Linked DNA regions of Sorangium aterium. The protein of the gene in region 1 binds, or shares a complex with, the protein of each later gene. Links are inferred from orthologs where the notes say so. Each region holds a gene or a part of one and is shown in the gene's direction. Other genes may lie near its edges.

Region 1 (4,188 bases):
GAGACCGCGGGGACGAGCCCCAGCGTCCGCTCGATCCGCTCCAGCGAGGCCAGCGCGAGCGGAGGCCCGAAATCGACGATGGCGCCCGCGAGCTCGGCGACCGACTTGAAGCGCTTCGTGACGTCCCTCTCGAGGCAGCGCAGGATCGCCGCCTCGAGGCCCGGCGGCAGGTCGCGCCGGAACGTCGTCGGGGGCGGCGGCGGCTCGGTGTTGATCATCAGGATGAGCTCGGACAGCGAGCTCGCGTCGAAGGGGACACGCGCGGTGAGCAGCTGGTAGAGGATGGCGCCGAGCGACCAGATGTCCGCGCGCGCGTCGACCGAGCGCGCCGAGCGCATCTGCTCGGGCGCCATGTAGAGCGGCGAGCCGAGCACCATCGCCGTCTTCGTCAGCCCGAGCTCCGGCTCGGCCCCGGCCGTCGACGGGTCCGCCAGCGCCTTCGAGATGCCGAAATCGAGCACCTTCACCATGCCGCTGCCGTCCGCCGCCCGCGTGAGGAAGAGGTTCGCCGGCTTGAGATCGCGGTGGATGATGCCGGCCGCGTGCGCCTCGGCGATGGCCTCGCAGGCCTCGAGCACGTAGCCCACGGCCTCCTCCAGCTCGAGCGGGCCGCTCCGCCGCAGCGTCTCCTGGAGGTCGCTCCCCTCCAGGTACTCCATCACCATGAACGGCGCGCCCGTCTCGAGCGTCCCGACGTCGAGCACGCGCGCGACGTGCTCGCTCTTCAGGCGCACCGCCGCGCGCGCCTCGCGCACGAAGCGCTCCACCATCTCGTCGTTGGCGCCGGGGTGGAGCAGCTTGATGGCGACCCGCTGGTGGAGCTGCTCGTGCAGCGCGGCGACGACGACGCCCATGCCCCCTTGCCCGAGGATGCGCTCGACCCGGTATTTTCCCGATAGAATTTGACCTTCGGTGACCGGTGAGCTCACGGACGCTCCTGCGCTGGGGCTGCCTCCAGGGCGCCACCACCGCCACGTTATTCAGGGGGCCACCTTATGCGATCCGACGCTCGCATCCAAGGCCGTTGCCGCGTTACCTGCCGCGTCATCGGGAGTCATCGGGATCACGCCGCTTCCCTTGCCGCCAAGCGCGACTACCCTACGCGCCATGCCCCGCATCGCCAACGTCCAGCGCAAGACGCGCGAGACCGACATCCGCATCGAGATCGATCTCGACGGCCAGGGCCGCTCGGAGATCAAGACGCCGCTCCCCTTCCTCACGCACATGCTCGATCAGATCGCCCGCCACGGCCTGTTCGACCTCACCATCCACGCCGAGGGCGACGTCGAGATCGACGGCCACCACACGACCGAGGACTGCGGCATCACCCTGGGCACGGCCGTGCAGAAGGCGCTCGGCGACAAGGCGGGCATCGCCCGCTACGGCGAGGCGACGCTCCCCATGGATGAGGCGCTCGCGCAGTGCGCGCTGGACCTCTCGGGCAGGCCGTACTTCGTCTGGCGCGTGCCGCTGCCCAAGGCGAAGCTCGGCACCTGGGACGTCGAGCTGGCCCCGGTGTTCTTCGAGGGCTTCGCGCGCGGCGTCGGCGCGAACCTCCACGTCCGCCTCATCGAGGGGGACAACCTGCACCACATCGTCGAGATCTGCTTCAAGTCGTTCGCCAAGGCGCTGATGAAGGCGACCCGGATCGAGCCGCGCGTCGCCGGCATCCCGTCCACCAAGGGGAGCCTCTGAGCCATGCAAGCCATCGCGCTCGTCGATCTCGGGATGGGCAACCTGCGCTCCGTGGAGCGGGCGCTCCTCCAGGCCGCCGAGGACTCCGGCGCGTCGTGCGCGGTGACGCGCTCGGGCGACCCGGAGATCATCGGCCGGGCCGACAAGGTGGTGGTGCCCGGCCAGGGCGCCTTCCGCGACTGCGCCGCGGCGCTGCAGAGCGGCATCGGCGAGGCGCTGCGCGCGCAGATCCGGAAGGGGACGCCCTACCTCGGCATCTGCCTCGGCATGCAGGCGCTCTTCGACGGGAGCGAGGAGGCGGAGGGCGCGCGCGGGCTCGGCGTGTTCCCCGGCACCGTCAAGCGCCTCACGCCTCAGCCGAGCGCGGCCGAGGCGGACGCGGTCGCCGGCCAGCCGTGGGTCGGGATCAAGATCCCCCACATGGGCTGGAACCGCATCGCGTTCGCGCGCGAGGTGGCGGGCCCGCTCGGCGTGTTCGCGGGCGAGCGCCCCTTCGTCTACTTCGTCCACAGCTACCACGCCGTCCCGCTCGACCCCGCGCTGGTCGCGGCGACGACGGAGCACGGCCCGCACCGCATCACCGCCGCGATCGAGCGGGACAACGTCACCGCGACGCAGTTCCACCCCGAGAAGAGCCAGGCCGCCGGCCTGCGCCTGCTCGCCCGCTTCCTCGACGGCTGACCCGCGCGCCTCAGTGCGGGCGCAGCAGGCGCTGGTGCACCTGCTTGACCTGCGCGAGCTTGAGGCGCGCCCCCCGGGGAAGCTCGGGCGCGCGCGCCGCGCTCGCGCCGCGCCGCGCCCGCGCCGGGCGCGAGGGCGGAATCGGCGAGGAGATCGACGAGGAGCGCCGCGCCGCCCTCACCCGCTGCGGCCGCCGCGGGGCGAGCGGGAGATCGACGATGAACGCAGCGCCGCAGCCGAGCTCGCTCTCGACGCGGATCGCGCCGCCGTGCGCGCGCGCGGCGACGTGCGCGATGTACAGGCCGAGCCCCAGGCCGCCGAAGCGCTCCACCGGGACGGCCCGCTCGAAGCGCGCGAAGATCCGCTCGTGGTCCTCCCGGGCGATCCCCATGCCGTGGTCGCGCACGATGAGCCGCGCCCGCGCGCGCGTGGCGCGCACCTCGATCGCGATCGGCTTGCCCTCGCCGAAGGTGATCGCGTTCTTGATCAGGTGGAACGTCATGCGCTCGAGCTGGGACCGGTCCCACCAGCCGATCACCGAGCCCTCGGCCGCGACCGAGATGGCGCCGCACGCGGCCGGCCGATGCGCGACCGCCGTCGCGACCACCTCGCGGATGAGCCCGACGAGATCGAGCGGCTGGCGGGCCGGGGCGCCGTGGGCCAGGCCGCCGTGCCTCGCCTGGAACATGTCGTCGCAGAGCCGGGCGAGGCGGCCGAGCTGACGGTCGAAGACGGCCAGCATCGCCGCCGCCCACGCCGGGGTCTTCTCGGGCTCCTGCTCGCTCATCCGCTTCGTCAGCTGGAGCTGCAGGAGGAGCGAGGTCACGGGCGTCCTGATCTCGTGCGCGGCGAGCACGAGGAAGTCCTCCCGGATCCGGGCGGTGTCGTCCCGGATGGGGACGGCGGGGATACGAGGGTCGACGTCGTCAAAAAACGCGGTCATGGCAGAGCCTGCTGGGCGGAGTTGTGGTGTGCCCCCGCGCCGGCGAACGCATGGAGTGTGCCACCCCCGCAGGGCTCGCGGATTGGCACTTCTGGCGGCAGGAGAACGCCACATCTGCCGAGCGGACGCGCGTCAAGGCGTCGCATTGCGCCGTCCACTGCGCAAAACCCCGCGAGGCAAGCCGAGCCGCCTGGACCGCGAGCCAGGGGCAGCGCCTCGGGTCACGCCGGAGCGCCGCCAGGCTGCAGCGGTACACGGGTAAGGGCGCACCCCTGCTTGCGGGCCAGGGTCCGCGGAGCAGCTTTGTCCGCATGCAACACCAGAGTGAAGAGCAACACCGGAGTGTGGAGCCGGGTGCCAAGGCTCAGGTCCGTGGATCGATGAGCGAGCTGCACGCGCTCCTCAGGGAGTTCGACACTGCCATGCTCGTCACGATGACCCCGGAGGGGCTGATGCGAGGGCGGCCCATGGAGATCCAGGAGCCGGCCGAGCTGATGGATTGCGATCTCTGGTTCGTGACGGAGGACGAGGCGGCGAAGACAGGCGAGATCACCCGCGAGCACCAGGTGGCGGTCTGCTGCTACAGGCCGCGGGACCGGGCGTACATCTCGATCTCGGCGCGCGCGACGGTCGAGAGGAACGAGGAGAAGATCCGGAGCCTCTGGAAGCCGTCGTGGAAGGCGTGGCTGCCGGCCGGCCCCACCCACCCTCACGCCGCCTTCCTGAAGCTCTATGTCGAGCGCGCCGAGTACTGGGAGCCCGAGGGCGGCCGGCTGCGGGTCCTCTACGAGAAGGCCAAGGCGCTCGTCCAGCGGAGATCGGCGGAAGACAAGCTGAACCCGCCGAAGCACATCTGATCCGCGCCGCCC
Region 2 (4,137 bases), on another replicon or contig:
ACCTCCTTGCCGTCGAGGATCACCTGCGTGCCCTTGCTCGCCTCGACCACGACCTGGATCGAGGGGCGCTCCCCTTGCAGCGTGCCGAGGTCGGGCCGGATCCGGTAGGCGACGTGGATGGAGACGCCGACCGTCTCGTCGCGCCCGCTGCCGGGGCGGTCGATGGCGACCTTCATCCGGTTCTCGCCGACGGAGAGCGGGCTCGCGAGCGGGATCTGCGCGACGCGGCCGGCCGTGGTCGCGCGCCCCTCGCCGATGGAGACCGCCGTGCCGTCAGGACAGCTGTCGCACCGGAGCTCGATCACCTCGCGGCCCCCGGCGTCGGCGCGGGCGCGCGCGGTCACCGGGGGCGCGCTCGGCCAGAGGAGCGCGAACAGGACCGCGCCGAGCGCGAGCACGCCGCCCGCGACGACGACGGCGACGGCCCGGCGCGACGTGCGCGGGCGCCGCTCGCCCTTCGGCGGCGGGAGCCGATGCTTCAGGCGATGAGGGCGCATGAGCGCCGGGTTCTGCAGCGGGGGGGCGCGGAAGCGCGCCGGCGCGATCGTGGCGCCGAGCTCTCCGGCCGGCTGGTAGCGCGAGTCGAGCTCGGGATCGGGCTCGGGATCGGCCGGGGCGCCGGGCGCGAGCGGCGCGATGCCGGGCCGGGCGACGCCGACCAGCGTCCGGGACACGGCGGGCAGCGGCACCGGACCGCGCGCCGCCGCGAGGCCCGGGGCGATCGGGACGGTGTGGTCGAGGCGCAGATCGCCCGGCGCCGCGTAGAGCGGCGCGGCCGGCGCTGCGTGGAGCGGTGAGGCCGGCGCTGCGTGGAGCGGTGAGGCCGGCGCTGCGTGGAGCGGTAAGGCCGCCGCTGCATGGAGCGGCGCGGCCGGCGCTGCGGGCACGTCGAGGCGCGCTCCCGGGGCCACTGCCGCCGGGGTCCCGACGACGAGCGTGCCCCCGGACAGGCGCGGATCGGCCTGCGCCGGCGCAGGCGCCGACGCCGCGCCGAAGATCGCGGCGGGCATGCCGACGATCGTGCGCGAGGCGGCGGCCGGCGCGCCAGCCATCGGCGGCAACGCGGCCTGGCCGGGGCCTGCGCCGCCCGGAGCGGACGGCGTCTGCCGGAGCAGGTCGGGGAGCGTGACGCCGACCATGGTGCGGGCCGCGGGCTTCATGCCGTAATAGCCGGCCGCTCCGCCCGGCGGCGCGAGCGCGGCGCCGCAGTGCGGGCACGCGATCGAGCCCTCGGGTACGGGTCTCCCGCAGTGCGGGCAGTGCATGGCGCCATGGTAGCGAGGAACCGCGGCGCGGTCAGGCTCCGGGCGCAACGGCGGGCGTGCGGCGCCTCGCCGGCGGCCAGAAATGCCGTCAAAAAGCGCGCGAGCACGCCCCGCGCGGCGCCGGAGCGGGCGCACAGCGCAACAGTTGGCCCTGACGCGGCAGGTGGGCTAACGCGGACGTATGCTCGCGAAGCGCATCATCCCGTGCCTCGACGTCAAGGACGGCCGCGTCGTGAAGGGCGTCCGCTTTGTCGGGCTGCGGGACGCCGGCGATCCCGTCGAGGCCGCCCGCCGTTACGACGCGGAGGGAGCGGACGAGATCACGTTCCTCGACATCACCGCGTCGCACGAGAAGCGCGGCATCATCCTCGACGTCGTGGCGCGCACGGCGGAGGTGCTGTTCACGCCGCTGACGGTCGGAGGCGGCGTCAAGTCCGAGCAGGACATCGAGGCGCTCCTCGACGCGGGGGCGGACAAGGTCGCGATCAACACGGCCGCCGTCAACGATCCCGACCTCGTGCGGCGCGCCGCGGACCGCTGGGGTGCGCAGGCGATCGTCGTGGCGATCGACGCGCGCCGGATCGCGGATCCCTCGCGCGTGGCCTGGACGGTGGTGACCCACGGCGGCCGGCGGGACACGGGGCGCGACGCGGTCGCGTGGGCCGAGGAGATCGCGCGGGCGGGCGCGGGCGAGCTGCTCGTCACGAGCATGGACCGCGACGGGACGCGGGACGGCTACGACCTCCTGCTCACCGCCGCCATCGCGCGGGCCGTGCCGGTCCCGGTGATCGCGTCGGGCGGCGTCGGGACGCTGGATCACCTGCGCGCCGGCCTCGTCGAGGGCGGCGCCGACGCCGCGCTCGCCGCGTCGATCTTCCACGACGCCGAGTACACGATCGGCGAAGCGAAGGCGTACCTCGAGGCGGCGGGGGTGCCGGTCAGGCCGGCGCGCGCGGGCGGGCCGGGCGACGCGGCGGGCCGGGGGCGCTCGTGAGCGCTTGCGTCACGCTGGAGGAGGTCGTCGCGGCGGCGCAGGCGCGGAGCGCCTCGCTGGTGCCGGAGACCTCGGGTTACCTCGCGCTCGCCGTGAGCGACGCGACCTCGCGCCTGCCCCTCAGGCTCGACGATCGCGCGGTGCTGCTCACGACCGAGGGCACCGTCACGGTGCGCACGCGCGGCGAGGCGGTGGCGCCGGCCGAGGCGGCGAGGCTGCTGCGCGACCTGCTCGCCAGGCTCCTCGCCGCGTCCGCCGGCAGCATGCCCAACCTCACGGCGACGGCGCGCCCGCGCCCCGCGCACGAGCAGGACCCGGAGGCGGTCGCGCGGGAGCTCGAGGCCGCGCTGATCCCGGTGAACCGCAACGCCGCCCGGCGGGCGCTGGCGCGGCTCGCCCGTGAGACGCTGCGCGCCAAGGAGGCCGGCCGGCTGAGGCGCCCGCGCCCGGAGGTCCAGGCGAAGCCTGCCGCGCCGGAAGCGGAGGAGATGCAGCCGCCGCCGCAAGCGGAGCACGCGCGGCGCGACGCGACCGCTGCTGCCCCGCGCAGCGACGCCCCCGCTGCCCCGCGCAGCGGCGCCCCCGCTGCGCCGCTGCAGCATCCCATCGTGGAGCTCACCCTCAGCCCCGGACCGATCGCGCCCGTCATCGTGGAGCTCACCCTCAGCCCCGGGCTGGTCGCGTGCGCGACCTCCGGGGCAGCGCTCCCGGCGCCTGCGAGCGCAGGCGATGGTGCCGCGGCGGTGGCAGTCGAGCCGTGTCCCGACGTCGCGACGGCGCCTGCGCGCGCCAGCCAGCAGGCCGAGGCGCCCGAGCGCGCATCGCACGCCAGCGAGCACGTCGAGGCGCTGCCGGAGCCGACCCCGACCATCGTGCAGGCGGTGGTGGAGCTCGATGTCGCCCCAGCGCCGGCCGAGATCCCGATCATCCCGGAGCTCGTCGAGCCAGCTCGGTCGATCGCGCCCGTGGCGCCGATCGCGCGCGCGGCCGTGGAGATCGCGCCTGAAGGAGCGCGGCCCGTGCCAGCGCCATCGCTCGTCGCCTGCGGTCCCTCCGCTTGCAGCGAAGCGCTCACGAGCCCCGAGGGGCTCGAGGTGCTCCTCGTCGACTTCTCCCCTGGCCCTGCTGCCGTCGCGCTGTCTTCCCGGGAACCGACGCCGACCGCGTCGATCCTCGTCGAGTTCTCCCCCGAGCCTGCCGACGTCGTCCCGCTTTCGCAGGAGCCGACTCCGACCGTGGCCACGGCCGTCTGGGAGGAGAGGGAGGCGGCCGGCGAGGCCGTGCTCTCCCGCGTGGCGGAGGCGCCGGCCGGCGCGACCGACGTCCCGGAGCCCATCGAGACGTCGCGCGCGCCCGCGATCCATTTCATGGCGCCGGACGCGGCGCTCCAGGTCACGCCGGCCTATGGCGCCTGGCCGCTCGTCCGCCGGGCGGACCTCGCCGTGCCTGCGGGTCCTCGAGCGGCCGTCGCGCCGTTCGAGGAGACGCCCGCAGCGCGGCACACGCTGCCCTGGCCCGTTCCGGCGCGTTGCGACGACGACGCTCCGGCTGCGCCGATCCCGACGGCTCTGGCCGCGCCGGTCGAAGCCTTGCTGACGACGGACGCCGACGGTCCGGAAACCGCGCACGCCGGCACGCCAGCCGAGGACGAAGCACCCGAGCAGCCGCCCGCCGTTCTGGCTCCCGAGGAACTGCCCGCCGACGCAGCAGCACCCGAGGAACCGCCCGCCGTTCTGGCTCCCGAGGAACTGCCCGCCGACGCAACAGCATCCGAGGAACCACCCGCCGTTCTGGCGCCCGAGGAACTGTCCGCGGACGCAGCACCCGAGGAATCCCCTGCTGCTCTGGCTCCAGAGCAGCCCCCGACGGACACGGCGC

The links. Proteins that work in one complex are often made in the same cells at the same time.
Region 2: the proteins of hisH (region 1) and hisF are in contact, whole or in part, in a crystal structure (PDB 6RU0), measured with the Thermotoga maritima proteins. The link is inferred for Sorangium aterium from one-to-one orthologs. Residues at the interface, in WP_004080484.1 of Thermotoga maritima: Asn15, Arg18, Arg22, Arg117, Leu118, Pro119, His120, Met121, Gly122, Trp123, Asn124, Asn134, Gly135, Tyr136, Tyr138, Val140, Tyr158, Glu180, Lys181, Ser182, Ser183, Lys184, Ile185; in WP_004080486.1 of Thermotoga maritima: Met1, Leu2, Ala3, Arg5, Ser40, Glu41, Asp45, Glu46, Ala70, Glu71, Ile73, Asp74, Ile75, Pro76, Phe77, Asp98, Lys99, Ser122, Gln123, Glu161, Thr195, Leu196, Asn247, Arg249, Glu251.

Annotation. Positions count from the first base shown.
Region 1 is NZ_JAQNDK010000003.1:98,928-103,115, reverse strand. What follows is about bases 613-3,537. They hold hisH (imidazole glycerol phosphate synthase subunit HisH), read left to right. Parts: upstream 613-1,698; coding sequence 1,699-2,376; downstream 2,377-3,537. Other genes in these bases: POL72_RS24790 (sensor histidine kinase), read right to left, coding at 2,387-3,319; hisB (imidazoleglycerol-phosphate dehydratase HisB), read left to right, coding at 1,108-1,695; POL72_RS24805 (serine/threonine-protein kinase), read right to left, coding at 613-929. In the rest of the region: more of POL72_RS24805, read right to left, coding at 1-612; POL72_RS24785 (pyridoxamine 5'-phosphate oxidase family protein), read left to right, coding at 3,700-4,176. UniProt on the Escherichia coli protein: IGPS catalyzes the conversion of PRFAR and glutamine to IGP, AICAR and glutamate. The HisH subunit catalyzes the hydrolysis of glutamine to glutamate and ammonia as part of the synthesis of IGP and AICAR.
Region 2 is NZ_JAQNDK010000001.1:2,729,961-2,734,097, forward strand. The notes cover bases 479-3,352. They hold hisF (imidazole glycerol phosphate synthase subunit HisF), read left to right. Parts: upstream 479-1,446; coding sequence 1,447-2,259; downstream 2,260-3,352. Other genes in these bases: POL72_RS09940 (zinc ribbon domain-containing protein), read right to left, coding at 479-1,265; POL72_RS09950 (hypothetical protein), read left to right, coding at 2,256-3,352. Also shown: more of POL72_RS09940, read right to left, coding at 1-478; more of POL72_RS09950, read left to right, coding at 3,353-4,137.